Linked DNA regions of Tomitella gaofuii. The main gene of each other region encodes a partner of the protein of the gene in region 2 in a complex. Links are inferred from orthologs where the notes say so. Each region holds a gene or a part of one and is shown on either strand. Other genes may lie near its edges. The genes, in order: rpsG and tig.

What was found.
Region 1: the proteins of tig (region 2) and rpsG are in contact, whole or in part, in a crystal structure (PDB 3GTY), measured with the Thermotoga maritima proteins. The link is inferred for Tomitella gaofuii from one-to-one orthologs. Residues at the interface, in WP_004081061.1 of Thermotoga maritima: Glu122, Val124, Val129, Leu130, Tyr133, Glu188, Gly259, Ile262, Tyr263, Glu266, Ser270, Glu273, Gln274, Glu277, Arg308, Gln311, Ile312, Ser315, Tyr316, Glu325, Arg329, Arg336, Leu363, Phe366, Trp367, Arg373, Leu377, Arg381, Leu384, Glu387; in WP_004081843.1 of Thermotoga maritima: Lys34, Lys52, Lys55, Glu59, Arg62, Gln63, Glu66, Asn67, Lys69, Val71, Arg95, Ala109, Lys110, Lys111, Gly112, Arg113, Pro114, Glu117, Glu121, Ile124, Ala125, Tyr127, Asn128, Asn129, Thr130, Gly131, Lys135, Asp139, Arg142, Met143.

The regions. Positions count from the first base shown.
Region 1 is NZ_CP059900.1:935,919-946,989, reverse strand. What follows is about bases 4,852-7,758. They hold rpsG (30S ribosomal protein S7), read right to left. Parts: upstream 6,587-7,758; coding sequence 6,116-6,586; downstream 4,852-6,115. Other genes in these bases: H4F70_RS04305 (ABC transporter permease), read right to left, coding at 7,315-7,758; rpsL (30S ribosomal protein S12), read right to left, coding at 6,586-6,960; fusA (elongation factor G), read right to left, coding at 4,852-5,976. Also shown: H4F70_RS04330 (non-ribosomal peptide synthase/polyketide synthase), read right to left, coding at 1-2,161; tuf (elongation factor Tu), read right to left, coding at 2,477-3,667; more of fusA, read right to left, coding at 3,874-4,851; more of H4F70_RS04305, read right to left, coding at 7,759-8,196; H4F70_RS04300 (ATP-binding cassette domain-containing protein), read right to left, coding at 8,304-9,302; H4F70_RS04295 (MbtH family protein), read right to left, coding at 9,299-9,568; H4F70_RS04290 (non-ribosomal peptide synthetase), read right to left, coding at 9,565-11,071.
Region 2 is NZ_CP059900.1:3,178,434-3,189,428, forward strand. What follows is about bases 2,989-5,819. They hold tig (trigger factor), read right to left. Parts: upstream 5,191-5,819; coding sequence 3,787-5,190; downstream 2,989-3,786. Other genes in these bases: H4F70_RS14715 (ATP-dependent Clp protease proteolytic subunit), read right to left, coding at 2,989-3,577; H4F70_RS14735 (glycine betaine ABC transporter substrate-binding protein), read right to left, coding at 5,788-5,819. In the rest of the region: H4F70_RS14700 (FUSC family protein), read right to left, coding at 1-322; ATP-dependent Clp protease ATP-binding subunit ClpX, read right to left, coding at 632-1,915; H4F70_RS14710 (ATP-dependent Clp protease proteolytic subunit), read right to left, coding at 2,253-2,870; more of H4F70_RS14715, read right to left, coding at 2,987-2,988; more of H4F70_RS14735, read right to left, coding at 5,820-6,774; H4F70_RS14740 (glycine betaine ABC transporter substrate-binding protein), read right to left, coding at 7,029-7,994; H4F70_RS14745 (ABC transporter permease), read right to left, coding at 8,053-9,039; H4F70_RS14750 (quaternary amine ABC transporter ATP-binding protein), read right to left, coding at 9,048-10,271; H4F70_RS14755 (hypothetical protein), read left to right, coding at 10,894-10,995. UniProt on the Bacillus subtilis protein: Involved in protein export. Acts as a chaperone by maintaining the newly synthesized protein in an open conformation. Functions as a peptidyl-prolyl cis-trans isomerase.

The DNA.
Region 1 (11,071 bases), 2.2 Mb from region 2 along the record:
CGATGAATGCGGAGAGCATCGACGGCACGAAGGACGTGGCCGTCACCCCGTGTTCCGCGATCGCCTCCGCGAGCCGCACCGGATCCCGGTGCGCCTCCGGCTCCGCGATGACCATCTGCGCACCGACGGTCAACGGCGCGAACAGTTCCCACAGGGAGACGTCAAACGTGAACGGCGTCTTCTGCAGGACGACATCCTGCGGGCCCAGCGCGTACCGGGACGCGAGCCACTGAACCTGGTTGGCGATCGCCTTCCTGCCGACTTCGACGCCCTTCGGCCGGCCGGTCGAGCCGGAGGTGTAGATCACGTAGGCGGCATTGTCGACCCTGACTGGCTGCTTGCGGTCGGCGTCGGTGACCGCCGATCCGTCGTAGGCGTCCAGGGACAGCTTGTCGATCGCCAAGCCGCCGACACCGCTCGGCAGGTCCGGCGCATCGGAGCGTGTCGTCAGCACGCACTCGGGACGCGCCGACTCGAGCACATAACGATTCCGCTCGACCGGGTGCTCCGGGTCGAGCGGCACGAAGGCACCGCCGGCCTTGAGCACCGCGTACATCCCGGCGACCATCTCGACCGACCGGCGCGTCGCCAATGCGACCCGCGATTCCGGCCCCACACCGAGTCCGATCAGGTATCGGGCGAGTCGATTGGTCAGTGCGGCGAACTCCGCGTAGCTCCACTTCCGCCCGCCGAAGGCGATCGCCGTCGCGTCCGGGGTGGCGGCGGCCTGAGCATCGAACAACTCGATCAGCGTCGCGTGCTCGTACGACTCCGCCGTGTCGTTCCACTCATACAGCACGGTGTCGCGCTCCGCGCGGCCCACCGGCTCGAGATCCCCCAGCGCCGTCGATTCGTCGACGCCCATGAACTCGCCCAGGAAATGCAGGAAACGATCGTGGTGCCGGCCGAGCTTATCCTGCGCGTACAGCGCCGGGTTCGCCTCGAAGTCCACGTGGATCTGCGAGCCGGCCACCGACTGGTAGATGTTGATCGCCAGGTCCTCGACCGGGCCGGTCGAGAGCACGTTCAAGTGCCCCGTCGCGCCGCCGAACCGCACCTCGCTGTGGAACAGCATGATGTTCACGGCGGGGCCGAAGAAGCCGCGGTGCGTCGAATCGAAGCCCGCATCGCGGCGAATGTCCTCGTGGCGGTACCGCTGGTGGCGCAACGCCCCCATGAGCTCGGTCTGCACGCCCGCGACGAGGCCACCGACGGTCTCCTCCGGCACCACGCGCACGCGCAGCGGCACCACGTTCGACACCATTCCGCCGGAGTTGCGCATGGCCGCCGTGGTGCGACTCGACACCGGCAGGCTGAGCACAATGTCGTCGCGGCCCGTGACGCGCGCCAGGTACACTGCCGCGCCGGCGATGAGCATCGGCGCGACCGACGAGCGCCCCACGTTCGCCTCGAGCGCCTCCTCCGCCGCCGGCGGCAGGGGGGTGCTTGCGACCATGCTGGGCACCTGCGCCTCCGCCTGCCTCCCCGCCAGGCTCAGCGCCTCCGGCAGGTCATGCGTGCGCTGGGCCCAGTATTCGCGGTCCGCCTCGAACCGCGAGGAGCCGCGGTACTCGAGCTCGGCGGCGTGAATGCGATCGAGCTCGCGCGCCTTGGACTTCGGCGGCTCGGTGCCCTCGACCAGCGCGCTGTACACCTCTGCGAGGCGGTTCATCATCGTCATCCCGCCGAAGCCGTCCAGCGCGATGTGGTGCACGCGGGTGTAGAGGAAATAGCGCTGCGCTTCGAGGCGGAGCACCACCGCGACCGTCAACCGGTCCGCATAGATGTCCAGCGGCGCGGAATACTCGCGCCGCATCCACGCCAGCGCCGCCGCCTCCGGATCCGCCGCCGAGCGTAGGTCCACGTAGGACACCGAGTCCTCGATGGCGCGGTCGACGATCTGGTACGGGCGCCCGCCCGCCTCGACCAAGCGCAGGAACGCCGAGCCCAGCTCCCGGCCGACGCGGACATTCGCCTCATTGTACTTGTCGAAGTCGAGCTCGCCCCGCACATCGATGTACTGCGCGATGTTGACCGGTACGTCCGGCGCGACCTCCTGCGCCGCCCAGATGCCCGACTGCGCGGGCGACAACGGGAACGCGCCCTCCGGAACCTCTCCGGCCGGACCCCCGTAGATCCCCTCGACCCCAGGCACCAACATCCGCTCCCTTCGCACCGCTCGGACAGCTGCCCCGAGACAGGCTGCACGCGCACGCTTCACATTGCGGCCGTCGCCGATACGCCGACCACCCGAACCCGACCCGGCCGATTCCGCTACCGGTTGCTACATCGCCTCACCGGTGCACCTCCGTTACCCGGAATGGTGCCATTCAACCACTGGCATTACCACCAGCAGACCACCCGACGATACCCACTGGCGCTCCCCGACAGAAAATCCATCGTTTAGCCGACACCAGGCACGACTGCGGCGCCGACCCCGCAGGATCGGCGCCGCTCGTCGGCTGTGGTCAGTCGATCACTTGATGATCTTCGTGACGCGGCCGGCACCCACGGTGCGGCCACCCTCGCGGATCGCGAAGCGCAGGCCCTCGTCCATGGCGACCGGCTGGATCAGCTTGACGGACATGTCGGTGTTGTCACCGGGCATGACCATCTCGGTGCCCTCCGGCAGCTCCACGACGCCGGTGACGTCAGTGGTGCGGAAGTAGAACTGCGGGCGGTAGTTGTTGAAGAACGGCGTGTGACGGCCGCCCTCGTCCTTGGACAGGATGTAGGCCTGGCCCTCGAACTCGGTGTGCGGGGTGTAGGCGCCCGGCTTGATGACGACCTGGCCGCGCTCGACGTCCTCACGCTTGATGCCGCGCACCAGCAGGCCGACGTTGTCGCCCGCCTGGCCCTGGTCGAGCAGCTTGCGGAACATCTCGATGCCCGTGATGGTCGTCTTGGTGGCCGTCGGCTTGATGCCGATGAGCTCGACGTCCTCGTTCACGTTGATCACGCCACGCTCGATACGGCCGGTGACGACCGTGCCGCGACCCGTGATCGTGAAGACGTCCTCGACGGGCATCAGGAACGGGTGGTCGGTGTCGCGCACCGGGTCCGGGATCGACTCGTCGACGGCCTTCATGAGGTCGAGGACGGACTGGGTCCACTTCTCGTCGCCCTCGAGAGCCTTGAGCGCGGAGATCGGGATGATCGGCGCGTCCTCGTCGAAGTCCTGGCTGGCCAGCAGCTCGCGGACCTCCATCTCGACGAGCTCGAGGATCTCCTCGTCGTCGACCATGTCGGCCTTGTTCAGGGCGACCAGGATGTAGGGCACGCCGACCTGACGGGCGAGCAGCACGTGCTCACGCGTCTGCGGCATCGGGCCGTCGGTGGCGGCCACGACCAGGATCGCACCGTCCATCTGGGCGGCGCCGGTGATCATGTTCTTGATGTAGTCGGCGTGACCCGGGGCGTCGACGTGCGCGTAGTGGCGCTTGTCGGTCTGGTACTCGACGTGGGAGATGTTGATCGTGATGCCACGAGCCTTCTCCTCGGGCGCCTTGTCGATCGTGTCGAACGCCGACGGCTCGTTGAGGTCGGGGAACGCATCCGCGAGCACCTTGGTGATGGCAGCGGTGGTGGTGGTCTTGCCGTGGTCAACGTGACCGATGGTCCCGATGTTGACGTGCGGCTTCGTCCGCTCGAACTTCGCCTTCGCCACTGGTTGTCCTCCTGGACTTATCGTTGCGTGCTGCCTGGCAGCAGTGCAGTTGATGTTCTGGTCAGTACTTCTGGTCGTGCACAGGGCCCGACCGGCGGGAACCACCGCGAACACTGTGTGCCGATCGCTTCATGGATCGAACACGGCGTGTCAACAGTGCAGTATCCCACCGTCGCCCTGGTGTCCGGCGCGCGATGAGACGGAGATTACTCTCCGTGGGCCTTCGCGACGATCTCCTTGGCCACGTTCGCAGGAACTTCGGCGTAGGAGTCGAACACCATGGTGTAGTTCGCTCGGCCCTGTGTCTTCGACCGAAGGTCTCCGACGTAGCCGAACATCTCCGACAACGGGACCGTGGCCTTGACGACCCTGGCACCGCTGCGTTCCTCCATGGCCTGGATCTGGCCACGGCGGGAGTTCAGGTCACCGATCACCTCGCCCATGTAGTCCTCGGGCGTGATCACCTCGACGGCCATCAGCGGCTCGAGGATCACCGGCTTCGCCTTCGGCGCGGCCTCCTTGAAGGCCATCGACCCGGCCACCTTGAACGCCATCTCCGAGGAGTCCACCTCGTGGTAGGCGCCGTCGAGCAGCGTGGCCTTGACGTTGACCATGGGGTACCCGGCCAGGACACCGTACTGCATGGCGTCCTGGATGCCGGCGTCGACCGAAGGGATGTACTCGCGCGGCACGCGGCCGCCGGTCACCTTGCTCTCGAACTCGTAGGTCTCGCCTTCCTCGCCCTCCCAGGGCTCCAGCTTGATGATGACCTTCGCGAACTGGCCCGAGCCGCCGGTCTGCTTCTTGTGGGTGTAGTCGTACTTCTCCACCGTCTTGCGGATCGTCTCGCGGTAGGCCACCTGTGGCTTGCCGATGTTCGCCTCGACCTTGAACTCGCGCCGCATGCGGTCGACGAAGACGTCGAGGTGCAGCTCGCCCATCCCGCCGATGACGGTCTGGCCGGTCTCGTCGTCGAGGTGGACCTTGAAGGTGGGGTCCTCGTCGACGAGCCGCTGGATCGCGGTGCCGAGCTTCTCCTGGTCGGACTTGGTCTTCGGCTCGATCGCCACCTCGATGACCGGCTCCGGGAACGACATCGACTCGAGGATGATCGGGTTGGCCGGGTCGCAGAGCGTGTCACCGGTGGTGACGTCCTTGAGCCCGATGAACGCGTAGATGTGGCCGGCCTGGGCCTCATCGATGGCGTTCTCCTTGTTGGAGTGCATCTGGAAAAGCTTGCCGATGCGCTCCTTCTTGCCCTTGGTCGAGTTGATGACCTGGGTGCCGGAGGCGATGTGACCCGAGTAGACGCGCACGTAGGTCAGCTTGCCGAAGAACGGGTGCGCCGCCACCTTGAAGGCGAGGCCCGCGAACGGCTCGTCCTTGGACGGGTGCCGGACGAGCGCCTCTTCGGGGTTGTCCACCGCGTGCCCCTGCACGGCCTCGACGTCCATCGGGGTCGGCAGGTAGTCGATGACGGCGTCGAGCATCGGCTCGATGCCCTTGTTCTTGAACGCCGTGCCGCACAGCACCGGGTACTGCTCGCTGGCGATGGTGACCTTGCGGATGGCGCCCTTGATCTCCGCGGTGGTGAGCTCCTCGCCGCCGAAGTACTTCTCCATCAGGGCCTCGTCGGTCTCGGCGACCGCCTCGAGGAGCTTCTCCCGGTATTCGTCGACCGTCTCCTGGAGGTCCGCGGGGATCTCCTCGATGACGGGCTCGGTACCCGGCGCCACAGTGCCGCGCCAGGTGAGCGCCTTCATCTCGACGAGGTCGACGACGCCGTCGAAGTGGTCCTCGGCACCGATCGGCACCTGCAGGACCAGCGGCGTGGCGCCGAGGCGCTCCTTGATGGTGCGCACCGTGAAGAAGAAGTCCGCGCCCAGCTTGTCCATCTTGTTGACGAAGCAGATGCGGGGGACGTCGTACTTCTCGGCCTGACGCCAGACCTGCTCGGACTGCGGCTCCACGCCCTCTTTGCCGTCGAACACCGCGACAGCACCGTCGAGCACGCGCAGCGAACGCTCCACCTCGACGGTGAAGTCGACGTGGCCCGGCGTGTCGATGATGTTGATCTGGGTGTCTTTCCAGAAACAGGTGGTGGCGGCGGAGGTGATCGTGATCCCCCGCTCCTGCTCCTGTTCCATCCAGTCCATCGTGGCGCCACCGTCGTGCGTCTCGCCGACCTTGTAGTTGATGCCGGTGTAGTAGAGGATGCGCTCGGTGGTCGTGGTCTTGCCGGCATCGATGTGCGCCATGATGCCGATGTTGCGGACCTTCTTGAGGTCGGTTAGCACGTCCTGTGCCACAGGATTCTTCCCCGCTCGTGACTCGGTGATTCGGTGGACCCTGCTGGGGCCCGGGATTCTCTTGCGCCGGCGTGTGACCGACCGGCACCGTGACCCTCCCGGCAGAGGCAGGCCGCAGCCCGCCCCCGCCGGAGTCGGATCACCAGCGGTAGTGCGCGAACGCCTTGTTGGCCTCGGCCATCTTGTGCGTGTCCTCGCGCCGCTTGACCGCCGCGCCCAGGCCGTTGCTGGCGTCGAGGATCTCGTTGGCCAGACGCTCGACCATGGTCTTTTCGCGCCGCTGACGCGCGAAGGTCACCAGCCAGCGCATCGCCAGCGTGGTCGAACGGCCCGGACGCACCTCGACCGGCACCTGGTAGGTGGCGCCACCGACACGGCGGCTGCGCACCTCGAGGGCCGGCTTGACGTTGTCGAGCGCGCGCTTGAGGGTGACGACCGGATCGGTGCCGGTCTTCTCGCGCGTCTGCTCGAGGGCCTGGTAGACGATGCGCTCCGCGGTGGACTTCTTGCCGTCCTTGAGGATCTTGTTCACCAGCTGCGACACGAGAGGCGATCCGTAGACCGGGTCGTTGACCAGCTGACGCTTCGGGGCGGGACCCTTACGAGGCATTAGCTCTTCTCCTTCTTGGCGCCGTAGCGGCTGCGTGCCTGCTTGCGGCCCTTGACACCCTGGGTGTCGAGGGAACCGCGGATGATCTTGTAGCGCACGCCCGGCAGGTCCTTCACGCGACCGCCGCGGACCAGGACCATCGAGTGCTCCTGGAGGTTGTGGCCCTCGCCCGGGATGTAGGCGGTGACCTCGACTGCGGTGGTCAGGCGCACACGCGCGACCTTGCGAAGAGCGGAGTTCGGCTTCTTCGGCGTGGTCGTGTAGACGCGGGTGCAGACGCCACGGCGCTGGGGGCTCCCCTTGAGCGCAGTGGTCTTACCCCCCACCGCTTTGTCGTGGCGGCCCTTGCGGACCAGCTGCTGAATGGTTGGCATAACCGTCTTTCTCTGTGGCTCGACCGGCGCGGCTGACTCAGTCGGCCGGTCGAGACGAACATTGCTGATGTGAAATTAGGGTTTTCGCAGTTGGGACAAGGTAGCTACTGCCCCTCACCCGAACCCCACGGTCGGGCGTGTCGCATCCCCTCACAGCGCAGCCAGCTGCTCGCCCGCGCGCGCAGCGCGGGAACGCACACTTGGCCATACCGTCGGGCAGGCACACAGATCGACCCGGCAAGCCGGGCACGGCCGTCTACGATACCCGGCCGCAGCACAGGCGGTCAAAGCGGGCGCGACGCGCCGGACATCGCACCTGTCGGCGGAAGTCGACCGCGGGTCGCGGAACCCGCGTCAGGCGCGAGCGACCCGGCGATAGGACAGCAACGAAAGCGTACCGAAAACGACGATGATCGTTGCCGCACAGAGCAGCGCGTACATCGACGCGTTGTCCGCCGGCCACCCCGAGGCCACTGGGAAGTCCGGGGGCGCCGGGTTGCCGAAGAGCTGACGACCCGAAGTGGCGACGGCGGTGATCGGGTTCCACTCGGCGATCACGCGCAGCGGGCCCGGCAGGCTCTGCGCGGAAATGAACGCCGACGAGATGAAGGTGAGCGGGAACATCCACAGGAAGCCCACGCTTTGCGCCACCTCGACACTCCGCGCCAGGAGTCCGGTCAGCACGCCGACCCAGGACATCGCGAACGCGAATAGAGCGAGGATCCCGAAGGCCGCCAGGGCGGCGCCGAGGCCGCCGGTGATCCGCCAGCCGATCAGATACCCGCACCCGACCATGACAGTCACGCTGATCGCGTTGACGGCGAAGTCCGAGACCGTCCGTCCGAGCACCACCGCCAGGCGCGACATGGGCAACGACCGGAATCTGTCGATCAGTCCGTGCTGCAGGTCCCCGGACAGCCCCACCGTGGTGAACGCCGCGTTGAACACCACCGTCTGGGTGAAGATTCCGGCCATCAGGAACTCCCGGTACTCGCCGCCGCCGAGCGAGGCGCCGAAGACGTACGCGAACAACGCGACGAACATCAGCGGCTGCACCGTGGCGCTGACCAAGAGCGTGGGCACGCGCCGGATCGTCAGGATGTTCCGGAAGGCGATGACCGCACTGTCGTCGAACATCCGCCGTATCCGGTGGCCCTCGGCCGCGCGCAGGTGGGCGGCCACATCCGCAGCTTCTCCACCGTCACCCGGCACCGGACCGGCGGTGGATCCGTCCATGTCCGCGGTCGTGCTGCCACCCGCAGTCGAACCGTCGTCCGGCCCGGTATCGGCCGGGGTGGGTTCGTCACGGGGCGCCGTGCGCGTCGCGAGTGATTCCAGCTTCGTCACCCCGCGACCCCCGCCGTCGCATCGCCGTCCTTACCGACGCCGCGCCCGGTGACGGCCAGGAAGAATTCGTCCAGGCTCGTTTCCGAGAGCGAAGCGTCTTCCACTCTGACCCCGTCGACCGCGAGCCGGGACACCGCCGCGGCGAGGGACCGGCTGCCGTTCTGGGCGCGCGCGGACACGGTACAGCCGTCCGCCTGCGGATCGCCGTCGCAGACTGCCCCCAGGGCACGGACGGCATCCAGGACCTCGCCAGGCTCGCGCACACGTATCGACACCACGTCGCCACCGACTCGCGCCTTGAGCTCATCCGCGGTGCCGCGGGCGATCACCGCGCCCCGGTCGATCACCGTGATCGCATCTGCCAGACGATCGGCCTCCTCCAGGTACTGAGTGGTCAGCAGCACCGTCGTCCCGTCGGAGACAAGCCCCTCGACGACCTCCCACATCTCTTGCCGGCCGCGAGGGTCGAGGCCCGTCGTGGGCTCGTCGAGGACCACGACGGGAGGGAAGGCGACGAGCGCGCCCGCGAGGTCGAGTCGACGCCGCATACCACCCGAGTAGCCACACGAGCGCCGGTCCGCAGCGTCTTCGAGATGGAATCGGCCGAGCAATTCCCGGGCCCGCGCTGCGGCGATGCGCCGTGGCAGTCCGTACAGGCGCCCGATCATCCGCAGGTTCTCGAAGCCGGTCAGGTTGCCGTCGACGGCCGCGTACTGCCCGGATAGCCCGATCCTGCGGCGAACGCGGCCCGGCGACGAGACGACATCCACGCCGTCCAGCAGTACTGTGCCCTTGTCGGGACGCAAAAGGGTGCTCAGGATGCGTACCACCGTGGTCTTGCCGGCACCGTTGGGCCCGAGTACGGCGGTGATCGTGCCTCTGGCGATCTCCAGGTCGACACCGTCCAGCGCCCGGACGACGCCTGCCCGGCGCCGACCGGCGCCGGGGCCGAACCGCTTCTCCAGTCCTCGAATCTCGACCGCCGGGCCCGTCATCGCGTGTGCTCCTCCGCCGGTGCGCCGGACGATCCGCGCATCGCGTGCACGAGGCTGGCGGGACGCATGTCGGTCCAGTTCCGCTCGACGAAGTCCACCGCGTCCTGCCGGGACGACTCGCCCAGGCGGATGGTCCACCCGTCGGGGACCGGGGCGAACGCCGGCCACAAGGAGTACTGGCCCTCGTCGTTGACCAGCACGAAGAAGGCGGAGTCTTCGTCGTCGAAGGGATTCGCCGCGCGGTCGTGTCCGGTGGATGTGCTCATGATCGTCCTCCTGTCGTGGGTGCTGCGATGTATTCGGGCCGTCCGGCGTCGCGCGCCGCATGGCCGTTCCGGGCGAGGCTGTCGCCTCGGGTGAGGAAGGCCTCGACCGCCGGACCGACGACGGCCAGCGCCTCCGGGGACGTCAACTGCGCATGGACGCAGTCGACCGTGATCTCCCTCATTGCCCCGCCGACGTGCCGCGGCCAGTCCGTGAACGCCCGCGGGCCGCCGGGTCCACCGCGGCCTGCGGTGACGAACAGGACGTCCCCGTCGAACAGATCGGGCCGGAATGCCGCCGCGAGTGCGACGCCCTGCGCGTAGGCGTCGTACATCCGCCGAAGCTCTTCGATACCCAGGTCGGCGAGGGCGCTGCCGGATTCGGGCAGCAGCGCCGCGGCGTCCTCGATGGTCATGTCCGGGTCTGCGATCGTCCCGGCGCCCGCCGCGCCGGGCACGGTGTGCGCACCGGTCAGCTCGGCAACGAGCTCCGCGACGCTCGGCATCGCGCGGTACTCCGGCCCGCGCCGGCCCGGAAGGAAGCTGTCGAGCATGGTCAGCGTGGCCACGTCCTCACCGTCGGCGGCCAGCAGCGTCGCCATCTCGTGCGCGATCAGCCCGCCGAGCGACCACCCCAGCAGGTGGTACGGGCCGTGCGGGGCCACGCGCCGCATCTCCGTGACATAGCGCTCCGCGAGCCGGGGAATCGAACCGGGCAGTTCCTCGGTGCCGCGGAGATTCGGCGTCTGCAATCCGTACACCGGACGGTCGCGACCCAGATGTTCGAGTAGACCGTTGTACCCCCACGACAGCCCCATGGCCGGGTGCACGCAGAACAGCGGCGCCTGCGTTCCGCCCGCCCGGATCGGCAGCAGCACCGCCAGCGCATCGGCGGCCGCGACCTTCCGGTCCGCACCGTGGGCGTCGCCCGCTGCGTCCGGCCCGCCTTCCGGAACATCCCGACCGTGCGCCGCCGAACACCGCCGCGCGAGGTCGGCAGGAGTCGGGTCGGTGAACAACCACTGCGGCGAGATCCGCCGCAGCTCCGGCAGACCGGAAACCCGGAGCTCGGCCACGGCGCGCGTCGCCAGCAGCGACGTCCCGCCGAGCTCGAAGAACCCGTCTTCCGCGCCGATCTTCCCGTAGCGGAGCACGTCTGCGAAGACCGCGCAGATCGCCTGCTCCAACCGTGTCCCGGGACCGCGCCCGCGTCCGGCGTCCTGCAGTCGAGCCGCGGGCAACGCCGCCCGGTCCAGCTTTCCGACGGGCGTGAGCGGAATCCGCTCGAGCGCCTGCACGGCCGCGGGCACCATGTGGCGCGGCAGCACCGCCGCCGCGTAGTCGCGCAGCAGGCGGCAGTCGAGCCCCACGCCGTCCACGCGGCCGGGCCCGCCGGTCTCGCCCGGCCCGGCCCCCGACGCGGGCTGCACGTAGGAGACGAGCACCGTGTCTCCACCGGGTCCGGATACGGGAACGGTGACGGCGGCTCCGACATCCGGATGCCGG
Region 2 (10,995 bases):
GCTTCCACCAGTCGATACCGGGTACGCCGAGAGCGATAGCCGATACCAGCAGGAACTGCATGCCCGCCACCGAGAACGCCGGACCGAAACCCGCGATGACACCGGCGAGGAAGGCAAGGATCACCATCACTGGTATCAGCGCCGCCAGCGGAAGATTCTGCGCGAACCCCAGAAGATACCCGCACGCGGCGATGGGCGTGGATACCGCAATGATCCAGAAGTTCAGCCGGTATGTGCCCTCTCGTTCCCCCGCAGCCAAGAGCAACGCAGCCAGGCCTATCCACATGCCGGTGATAACTTGCCCCGCAAGCGCACCGACCACGAACGGGCCTCCGACGGTCAGACCGGATCGAATTGCGTGACCGACTGGGAACGAAGCAGGCTTGATCCGCAATGCTTCCACGATCCACCGAGCCGGCCGGGTCACACTCGCCTGGCAGTCCGCCGATACATCTCCCGCCACAACCCCTCCCGCGCAATGACCCGAACACCGACGAAGAGGCCACTTTCGCCGACCTCCCCAGCGTCTACACTAAGCTGGCGCGCTGGCACGCGTCGGATATCCCGCAATTAGAATGCGAAGTGGCTGGAGATGCAGCGCCAAATTCGCTGCGAACTTACAAATGGGTCCCTACGCCGACTTCTCCCGGCGTTCCTCGCCAGACGAGCGCGGCACGATCGTCGGGTTGACGTTCTCGCGCACGGTATCGCCGTCCACCACCACCTTGGCCACGTCGTCGCGGCCCGGGATCTCGTACATCACCGGCAGCAGGACCTCTTCCATGATCGCGCGAAGGCCGCGGGCGCCGGTGCCCCGCAGGATGGCCTGGTCGGCGATGGCCTCGAGGGCGTCGTCGGTGAACTCGAGCTCGACCTCGTCCATGTCGAACAGGCGCTCGTACTGCTTGACCAGGGCGTTCCGCGGCTCGGAGAGAATCTTGACCAGCGCATCCTTGTCCAGGTCGGTCACCGTGGCGACCACCGGCAGGCGCCCGATGAACTCGGGGATGAGGCCGAACTTGATCAGGTCCTCGGGCATGACGTCCGCGAACCGGTCCCCCGCCTCGGCGCTGGCCTGCGCCTGCGAGCGCACCTCCGCGCCGAAGCCCAGTCCGCGCTTGCCGGCCCGGTCGTCGACGATCTTCTCGAGCCCCGCGAACGCACCGGCCACGATGAACAGCACGTTGGTGGTGTCGATCTGGATGAACTCCTGGTGCGGATGCTTGCGGCCGCCCTGCGGCGGGACGCTCGCCTGGGTGCCCTCGAGGATCTTCAACAGCGCCTGCTGGACGCCCTCACCGGAGACGTCGCGCGTGATCGACGGGTTCTCGCTCTTACGGGCGATCTTGTCGACCTCGTCGATGTAGATGATGCCCGTCTCCGCGCGCTTGACGTCGTAATCGGCCGCCTGGATGAGCTTGAGCAGGATGTTCTCGACGTCCTCGCCCACGTAGCCGGCCTCGGTGAGCGCGGTGGCGTCGGCGATGGCGAACGGGACGTTGAGCATCTTCGCCATCGTCTGCGCCAGGTACGTCTTGCCGCACCCGGTGGGTCCCAGCATGAGGATGTTGGACTTCATCAGCTCGACGGACTCGCCGTGCGCGTCGCGCGACTTGTCGCCCGCCTGGATGCGCTTGTAGTGGTTGTACACGGCGACGGCGAGGTTGCGCTTGGCATCGTCCTGCCCGATGACGTACCTGTCGAGGAACTCGTGGATCTCGCCGGGCTTGGGCAGCGCGTCCAGCTTGACGTCACCGGTCTCGGCCAGCTCCTCCTCGATGATCTCGTTGCACAGGTCGATGCACTCGTCGCAGATGTACACGCCGGGGCCGGCGATGAGCTTCTTCACCTGCTTCTGGCTCTTGCCGCAGAAGGAACACTTGAGCAGGTCGCCTCCGTCACCAATGCGTGCCATGTCCGCCGTCCCCTACTTTCTCGCTTGCCCGCGATCGTGCACGTCCTACGCCGCCGCCGTATCACCGCGGCCGTCCTCGGCTCTGCCCTGCACCGGCGGCGCGGACGCCGTCCGCGCCGCAGTGGCGCGGGACCGGTTTTCGGCCGGCCCCGGCGCCCCGTCCTCATCCGCCGGTCGCCTACCGACGGTACCCGCTCGCCGCCACCGGCGGCGGCATTCGACGCCCGCATGGCGCGCTACCGGGCCCCGTCGGTCACGCCAACGGATCGCGGGAGCGCCACTGCGCCGGGAGGCCGGGCGGCGGCCCGGCGTCCGCTCCGCCTGCTATGACCGCCTGCTACGACTGCGCCGAGAGCTTGCGGTACTCCAGCACGGTGTCGATGAGGCCGTAATCGCGGGCCTCCTCTGCCGTGAGGATCTTGTCGCGGTCGGTGTCGATGCGGATCTGCTCGGCGTCCTTGCCGGTGTGGCGCGCCAGCGTGGTCTCCATGGCGCGGCGCATCCGCTCGATCTCCGTGGCCTGGATCTCGAGGTCGGACACCTGCCCCTGCATCCCCTCGGTGGCCGGCTGGTGGATGAGCACGCGCGCGTTGGGCAGCGCCATGCGCTTGCCCGGCGTGCCCGCCGCCAGAAGCACCGCTGCGGCCGACGCCGCCTGGCCCAGGCACACGGTGGTGATGTCGGCGCGGACGTACTGCATCGTGTCGTAGATGGCCATCAGCGACGTGAACGAGCCGCCCGGCGAGTTGATGTACATGGTGATGTCGCGATCCGGGTCGAGCGACTCGAGCACCAGCAGCTGCGCCATGACGTCGTTGGCGGAGGCGTCGTCGACCTGCGTGCCGAGGAAGATGATGCGCTCCTCGAACAGCTTGTTGTAAGGGTTCGACTCTTTGACGCCGTAGCTGGAGTGCTCGACGAACGACGGCAGGATGTAGCGGGCCTGCGGCATCATCGGTGCACCGCCGCGCGGTCCGGGGTTCTGCGGAGCAGGGTTCTGCGAAGAGTGGGTCATCGGATTCTCCGTGTCTGCGGTAGCGGGATTGACGTGCGGACGGGGGCGGGCCGTGCTCAGCTCGCCCCGGTGCCGCCGGCGTCCTTGGCCCGGCTGATGACGTGGTCGACGAAGCCGTACTCCAGCGCCTGGTCCGCGGTGAACCACCGGTCGCGGTCGGCGTCCCGGGTGACCTCCTCCACCGAGCGGCCAGTGTGCAGGGCGTTGAGCTCGTTCATCTCGCGCTTGGTCTGCGCGAACTGCTCGGCCTGGATGGCGATGTCCGCCGCGGAGCCGCCGATGCCGGCCGACGGCTGGTGCATCATGATCCGCGCGTGCGGCAGCGCGTAGCGCTTGCCCTTGGTGCCGGCGGCCAGCAGGAACTGCCCCATCGACGCGGCCAGGCCCATCGCGTAGGTGGCCACGTCGCATTCCGCGTAGGTCATCGTGTCGAAGATGGCCATGCCGGCGGTGACCGAGCCGCCCGGCGAGTTGATGTACAGCGAGATGTCCCGCGTGGGGTCCTCCGCCGAGAGCAGGAGGATCTGCGCGCAGAGACGGTTGGCGATCTCGTCGTCCACCTGCGACCCCAGGAAGACGATGCGCTCCTGGAGCAGGCGCTCGAAGACCGAGTCGCTGAGGTTGAGACCGGAGGCGCCGGAACGCATGGCGGGATTCTGCAAACTCACGGGCGTGCCTTTCGAGTGCGTCGTGTACTGCGAACTGCGGTCGGGCGGTGCGCGACCGCCTTGCGGTCCCGGGCACCCCGCGCGATGCCGGCCGCGCCGGGAGCCCCTTCATCGACCCTAACGAAAGCGGGCGGCACCGTAGTCCCGGTACCGCCCACTTTCGCTGTCAGCGTGAAAGCCCCTCGGGGTCAGTCCTTCGCGTCCGCGCTGTCCGCGTCGTCGCCGGACTCGTCGACGGGCGCCGCCTCTCCGGCCGCCTCCACCTCGTCGTCCTTGAGGCCCAGCAGGTCGGCCACGTCGATGACGGTGCCGTCGGTGTCCTTGGCCGTGACCTTCTGCACGATGTCGGCGAGCGACTTGCTGCGCCGGACCTCCGCGTAGAGCACGCCCAGGCGCCCCGCGTCCTGGATCTGCTGCGCCAGCTGGTCGGGCGCGATGTTGCCGCGGCGGGCCTCGAACAGCAGGCGTTCGGTGAGCTCCTCCTGACTGACCTGCACGTCCTCCGCGTCGGCGACCGCGTCGAGCAGCAGCTGCGCCTTGACCGCCTTGACGGCCGACTCCCGGGCGTCGGCCTCGAACTTCTCGCGGCTCGAGCCCTGGGCCTCGAGAAGCTTGTCGAGCTGCTCCTCGTCGTGGTCGAGGCTGTGCACGACCTCGTGGATCTGGTTGTCCACCTCGGCCTGGACGATCGCCTCGGGAAGCTCGAACTCGACCTGCTCGAGCAGGTCCTCGAGCACCTTGTCGCGGATCGCGCCGGCCTGCTCGGAGCGCTGCGACTGCTCGACCCGCTCGCGCAGGCTCGTGCGCAGCTCGTCGATCGTGTCGAACTCGCTGGCGAGCTGGGCGAACTCGTCGTCCGCCTCGGGGAGCTCGCGCTCCTTGACGTTGTTGACGGTCACCGTGACCACGGCCTCCTGGCCCGCGTGCTCACCGGCGAGCAGCTTGGTGGTGAACTCGGCCGACCCCTCGGCCTCGACGCCCACCACGGCCTCGTCCAGGCCGTCGATCAGCTGACCGGAGCCCACCTCGTGCGAGAGCCCCTCGGCGGTGGCCTCGGGCACCGGCTCCCCGTCGACGGTGGCGGCCAGGTCGATCGAGACGAAGTCGCCGTTCTGCACGGCACGGTCCACCCCGGTGAGGGTGCCGAAGCGCGCGCGCAGCGCGTCGAGCTGCTCGTCGACCGCCTCATCGGTGACGGCGATCGGGTCGACCTCGACCGCGATGGCGGAGAAGTCCGGCAGGTCGATCTCGGGGCGCACGTCCACCTCGGCGGTGAACTCGACGTGGTCGCCGTCCTCGATGTTGGTCACCTCGATCTCCGGCTGCGAGATGGCCTTGATGTCGTTGGTGGTGACGGCCTCGGTGTAGCGGCCGGGCACCGCGTTCTGCAGGACCTGCTCGATGACGGCCCCGCGGCCGACGCGGGTCTCGATGATCCTCGCCGGCGCCTTGCCCGGGCGGAACCCGGGCACGCGCACCTGCTGCGCAAGCTGGCGGTAGACGGCGTCGAAGTCCGGCTTGAGTTCCTCGAAGGGCACCTCAACGTTGATCCGGACCCGCGTCGGGCTGAGCTGCTCGACGGTGCTCTTCACGGACTAGCTCCTTCGTCGTTCCGCGGACCCGGTCCCGGGACGCGGTCGTGTTCGATGTTCTCCGGCAGGGTGCAGGCGGCCTCCGCGACCGTCTGCACCACGCGTACTGCCAGTCGGGGTGACAGGATTCGAACCTGCGACCCTCCGCTCCCAAAGCGGATGCGCTACCAAGCTGCGCCACACCCCGTGACCACTGGGCACCTGCCCGGCCGCGTTCGATGCGCCCGCGCGGCTGAAACCCACCGGGCGTGCCCGCCGCGGCCGGTGTTCCGACACGAAAACCGCATCCGGGCACAGCCGGGCCCGCACGCTGGATCGTACGGGTCCCGATCCTACGGCCCGGCCCCCCGCTGGTGATACCGGGCCCGGATTGGGTACAGTTCTCTTTGCACGCGAGCCGCATGCGACTCGCAGTTGCAGCATGCGGGTGTAGTTCAATGGTAGAACCTCAGCCTTCCAAGCTGATGGTGCGGGTTCGATTCCCGTCACCCGCTCCACGCAGGTCAGAGCCGGTTTTTATACCGCCCTGACGGCATCGCACACAGCCGGTATCCGGCGCACATGCCCCACCGTGCGCCAGTCGATACCCGGCGCCGCTCAATTGATGTGCCGCTGATCGCTCTGGTGCAGTGTCCCGAACTCCTGGCGGATGTAGTCGGCGTTGTCCGCCCGCCACTGCCGCACCGCCGCGTCTTCGCCGTCGGCGCCCGCCGCGTTGATCGCCGCTTCCAGCGATTGCAGCCGCTCGTCGTCGATGGTGAACCCCGACGCCACGGTCGCGAGGTTCGGGTGGTCGTCGCTGAATCCGGCGCGCGCCGTGATGTGCAGATTCTCCGTGGACCCCAGGGACCCCTTCGGGTCCTTCAGGTCCTTGAGGTCGTAGCGGCTGTACGCCCAGTGCGGATGCCAGAGCGTGACGACGATCGGCCTGCGTTCGGCGATCGCCGCACCCAGATCGGCCGCCATCTGCTCGGCGGACGACTCCTCCACCCGCATCACCCCGCCCAGGCCGTAGTCGGGGATCACGTGGTGCTCCGTGCGGTCCATGATCCCGGCTCCCGCTTCGATGCCGGTGATGACGCCGCCGAACTCGCCGGCGTGGTCCTTGAGGTCTGCGATGGAGTGCACATCGGTCACATACGACGGAACCGCGAGCTCGAGATTCGCGTTGTCGTACCAGACGCCCAGGTCCTCGAGCCGGTCTCCGTATTCGTCCCAGTACTTCTGATGGGTCAGGGGCAGCCAGGTGTCGAGGAACATGTCGATCTTGCCGTCGGCCATCGCCGCGAAGAGCGCGCCGACGTCGTCGAACCTCGTCGTCTCCACCTGGTAGCCCGAGTCGCTGAGCTGCTGGTCGAACAGCGCCGTCAACGCCGTGTCCTCGGCCCAATCGATGTAGCCGATCTCGACGGTGTGCGCCTCATCGACCGGGGTGTCCGCGCCGGATCCGCAGCCGGCGGCGACGAGGGCCGCCGTGGTGAGCGCGGCGACGAGCCCGGCCACCCTGCGTGGGCGGCGACGGCGATCCGTGTTCCGGCGCCGCGCGCGGCCGCCTGTCCGATCCCCCGTGTCCGGCGCACCCATCGCTGCATCTCCCTTCCGCCCGGCCCCGCCGCCGGGCTGCGCACACCAGCCCGCACTGTCACTCGACGTGGCCGTCGTCGTCGGTCCTCACCTTGAGGTTGCCACTCCGCCGGGGTCGTTCTCAGGACTTCCGGCACAACGCCCGCGCCTGGCCGACGCGACACGGGCGTGGCCGGGACCCATGAGGGTTCCCGGCCACGCCCGTGTACCGCGTGCCGCGCCCGAAGCGTGGTGCTCACGCGGCTGTCGGCCTATCAGTCCTGCTTGAGCGATCCGAACTTCTCGTCGACGAAGGCCTGGTTGTCCTTGGTCCACTGCGTGACCGCGTCGGCGGTCTTGCCCTTGCCGGCCGAGTTGATGGCGTCCTCGAGCGACTGCAGGTGCTCGTCGTCCATCGTGAAGTTCGAGGCCATCTCGGCGATCTTCGGGTGTGCCTCGCTGAACCCGCCGCGCGCGGTGATGTGCAGCTTCTCCGCCTCGCCCATCGCCTTCTTCGGATCCTGCAGGTCCTTGAGGTCGTAGCGGCTGTACGCCCAGTGCGGATGCCACAGGGTGACCACGATCGGCTTCTTGTTGCTGATCGCCTTCTCCAGCTCGGCCAGCATCGCGGGGGTCGACGACTGCTGGACCTTCATCACTCCTTCGAGCCCGTACTCGGGCACCGCGAAGTTCTCGGCGCGGTTCATGATCCCGGCGCTGGGCTCGATGCCGGTGATGACCCCGCCGAACTCGTCGGCGTGGTCCTTGAGGTCGGCGATGGAATTCACGTCGGTCACGTAGGACGGCACCGTGAGCTCCAGGCTGGCCTTGTCGTACCACACGCCCAGGTCCTCGAGCTGGGCGCCGTACTTGTCCCAGTACTCCTTGTGCGTGGTGGGCAGCCAGGTGTCGAGGAACATGTCGACGTCGCCGTTGGCCATGCCGGAGAAGATCGCGCCCGCGCTGAGCTGCGTGGTCTTCACGTCGTACCCGGCCGCCTCGAGCTGCTGCTCGAACAGGTTGGTCAGGGCGATGTCCTCGTCCCAGGCGATGTAGCCGATGGTGATGGTCTCATCGCCGCCGCCCCCGCTGCCGCCGGGCGCCTGGTCGCTCGATCCGCACCCCGCGGCCACCATCGCGATGGCGCCGAAGATCGCAACCGCCCCGGTCAGCAGTCCGCGGCGACGCCCCTTGCGGCGCGCCGGCACGCCCACCGGCTCCGGATTCTCCCCTGATTCCATGTTTTCTCCCTTTCTCGATTGCTGGTTCCCGCGGCGACGCCCGACCTCGCCGCGCGGATCACCCTGCCGTCACCGTGGTCCTGTCGGTGTCGGCCGGAGTCTGTTCATCGTCGGCGGTCCGGCTCCTGCGCAGGATGCGGAACACCGCGCCCATGCGGCTGAATACGGAGCGGTTGCCGAACGCGGCGCTGAGACGGTCGAGGTAGATCGCCAGGATCACCACGGCGATACCGGCCTCGAAGCCCGCGCCCAGCTGGAGTCGCGTCACGGCGCCGAACACTTCGGTGCCCAGCCCCGGCGCGCCGACCATGCCCGCCACCACCTGCATCGACAGCGCGAGCATGATCACCTGGTTGACGCCCGCCATGATCGAGGGCAGCGCCAGCGGCAGCTGGATCCCGGTGAGGATGCGCCACGGCGAGGTGCCGAACGCTTCGCCTGCCTCGACCATCTCCGGATCGACCTGGCGGATGCCCAGCTCCGTCAGCCGCACCCCCGGCGGCAGCGAGAACGCGACGGTGGCGACGATGCCGGGGACGGTGCCGATGGAGAAGAAGAAGATCACCGGGATCAGGTAGACGAACACCGGCAGCGTCTGCAGAAAGTCCATCACCGGACGCACGATGCGGCTCACCGCCGCGTTGCGCGCCGCCCAGATGCCCAGCGGCACGGCCAGCACCACCGCGATCACCGCGGCGAAGAGCACCTGCGCCAGCGTCTGCATCGTCGCTTCGAACTCGAGCATCCCGTCGATGATCCCGAAGCCGATCACCGAGACCACAGCGGCCTTCCAGCCCCTGATCCACAGCGCGAGCACCGCGAAGATGATGATCATCCCCCACGGCGGCAGGTACGTGAGCACGTCGGTGAGCCAGTCGACCGCGCCGGACACGACGGTCGAGATGAAGTCGAAGAGCGGGCCGACGTTGTTCGTCAGCCACGTGACGATCGTGTCGAACCAGTCGCCCACGTGGATGCGCGGCACATGCCAGGTGTCGGCCAGAAGCGCGACCCCGTCCTGGGCCAACGCCGTACCGTCGCTCACTCCTGCGTTCACGATGCCGCCCCCGATGCCTCGACGATGTGCTCTGCCGGATCCGGCGGCGCGGCCGCCGCCTCGCCCGCCGCTCCGAGGAGCCGGTCCTGCGAGATGGTGCCGCTGAGCCTGCCGGCCTCGTCCACCACCGCCAGGGGATGGTCGCTGGTCGCGGAGCTGCGGAAGAGTGACCGCAGTGAGGCGTTCTCTGGCACCTCCACCACGTCCCGGTCGACGGCGGGTGCGCCCGTGCCGACCACGGAGCCGTCCGCCGAATCGGAGCCGATGACCCCCACCGGGCGGCCCGACTCGTCGACGACGAACACGGTCCGGCGTCCCGGTGCGGCCGCGATCTCGTCCCACTTGGCGTCGAGCGCCGCCGCCGTGACGGTGACCGCCTGCCGGTCCATGACGTTCTCCGCGGTGAGCACCCGCGTGCGGTCCACGTCCTGGATGAACTCCTGCACGTAGGCGTTGGCCGGGGAGTCGAGGATCTCCCGCGCGGTGCCGACCTGCTCGATCCGGCCGTCGCGCATGATCGCGATGCGGTCGCCGATCCGCATGGCCTCGTCCAGGTCGTGGGTGATGAAGATGATGGTCTTGTTGAGAGTCTTCTGCAGCTCCGTGAGCTGGTCCTGCATGTCGCGCCGGATCAGCGGGTCCAACGCGCTGAACGCCTCGTCCATCAGCAGGATGTCCGTCTCGGCAGCGAGTGCGCGCGCCAGGCCCACGCGCTGCTGCATGCCGCCGGACAGCTGGCCCGGCATGTGGTCCTCCCAACCGGCGAGCCCGGTCAGTTCCAGGGCGCGCGCCGCCTTCCGGCGCCGCTCGGCCTTGTCGACCCCCTGGATCTGCAGGCCGTACGCGGCGTTGTCGAGCACTGTGCGGTGCGGAAACAGCGCGAAGTGCTGGAAGACCATGCTCATGGTGCGGCGCCGCAGGTGGCGGGCCTCGCGGTCGGACATCGCGGTGAGGTCCTCCCCGCCCACGAGCACGCGCCCCGAGGTGGCCGGCAGCAGACCGTTGAGCATGCGCAGCAGCGTCGACTTGCCCGAGCCGGACAGCCCCATCACCACGAACGTCTCGCCCTCACGGATGTCGAGGTTCGCGTCGATGACCGCGGCCGTCGCGCCGCCGGTGTCGATCTCCGACCGCGCGGCGCCGCCTTCCAGCGCCGCCACCACCTTGTCGGGGTTCCGCCCGAACACCTTGTAGAGCTTCTCCGTCTTGACGGTTGCCACCGTGTCCTCCGTGCCCGCGATGATGCGCCGGGGAACACGACCCCGGGACGGGCCGGAGCCGCGCCGCCGTTCGGAACCGGCCACCGTGCCCGCGCGCCGCGGGCATCCAGGGATCTCCCACGCCCGCGCACCCATCACCGCTTATCGAAAATTGTGCAATCTGCGATTCGCAGCTGACCGTATCGCAGGTCGCAGACAGGATAGGGCTCCGCCGCCGAGCTGTAACCTTTGTACGAACGTCCCACACAGGAGCGGAAGCGCCTCCGCCCAGCGCACAGCGATACCATGACCACCGTGGGTTCGCCTGTGCTTTTCGTCGCACTCTTCGTGCTCGTCGCGCTCGTCGTCGCGGTCGTCCTCGCCCGCCGGGCGCAACGGAAGGTCGCCGCACGGGATGCGGCGAGGCACGACGGAGACGCCGCACGGCCGGGTCCGTGGGTGGTCCGGCTGACCGGGCAGCTGGACGGCCCCGCCGCGGTCACGGCACACTCCCCTGCCGCCCACGCATGCCTCCAGCGCGCCGGCGAATGCAGGTCACGCGCGGCCGGCCTGCTTCCCCGCGCCGCCACGCCCGCCCTGGCGCTGCGCGCCCAGGAGGGCCGCCGTCGCGGGGTTGCACTTCGTGCGGGCCGCGCGCATCGCCGACGGTGCGGGCCCCGGCGCGCCGCTGCCGCCGCTCGCCGGGGCGGACACGGCCGGTGCCGTCGGCGCGACGCGGACGGTG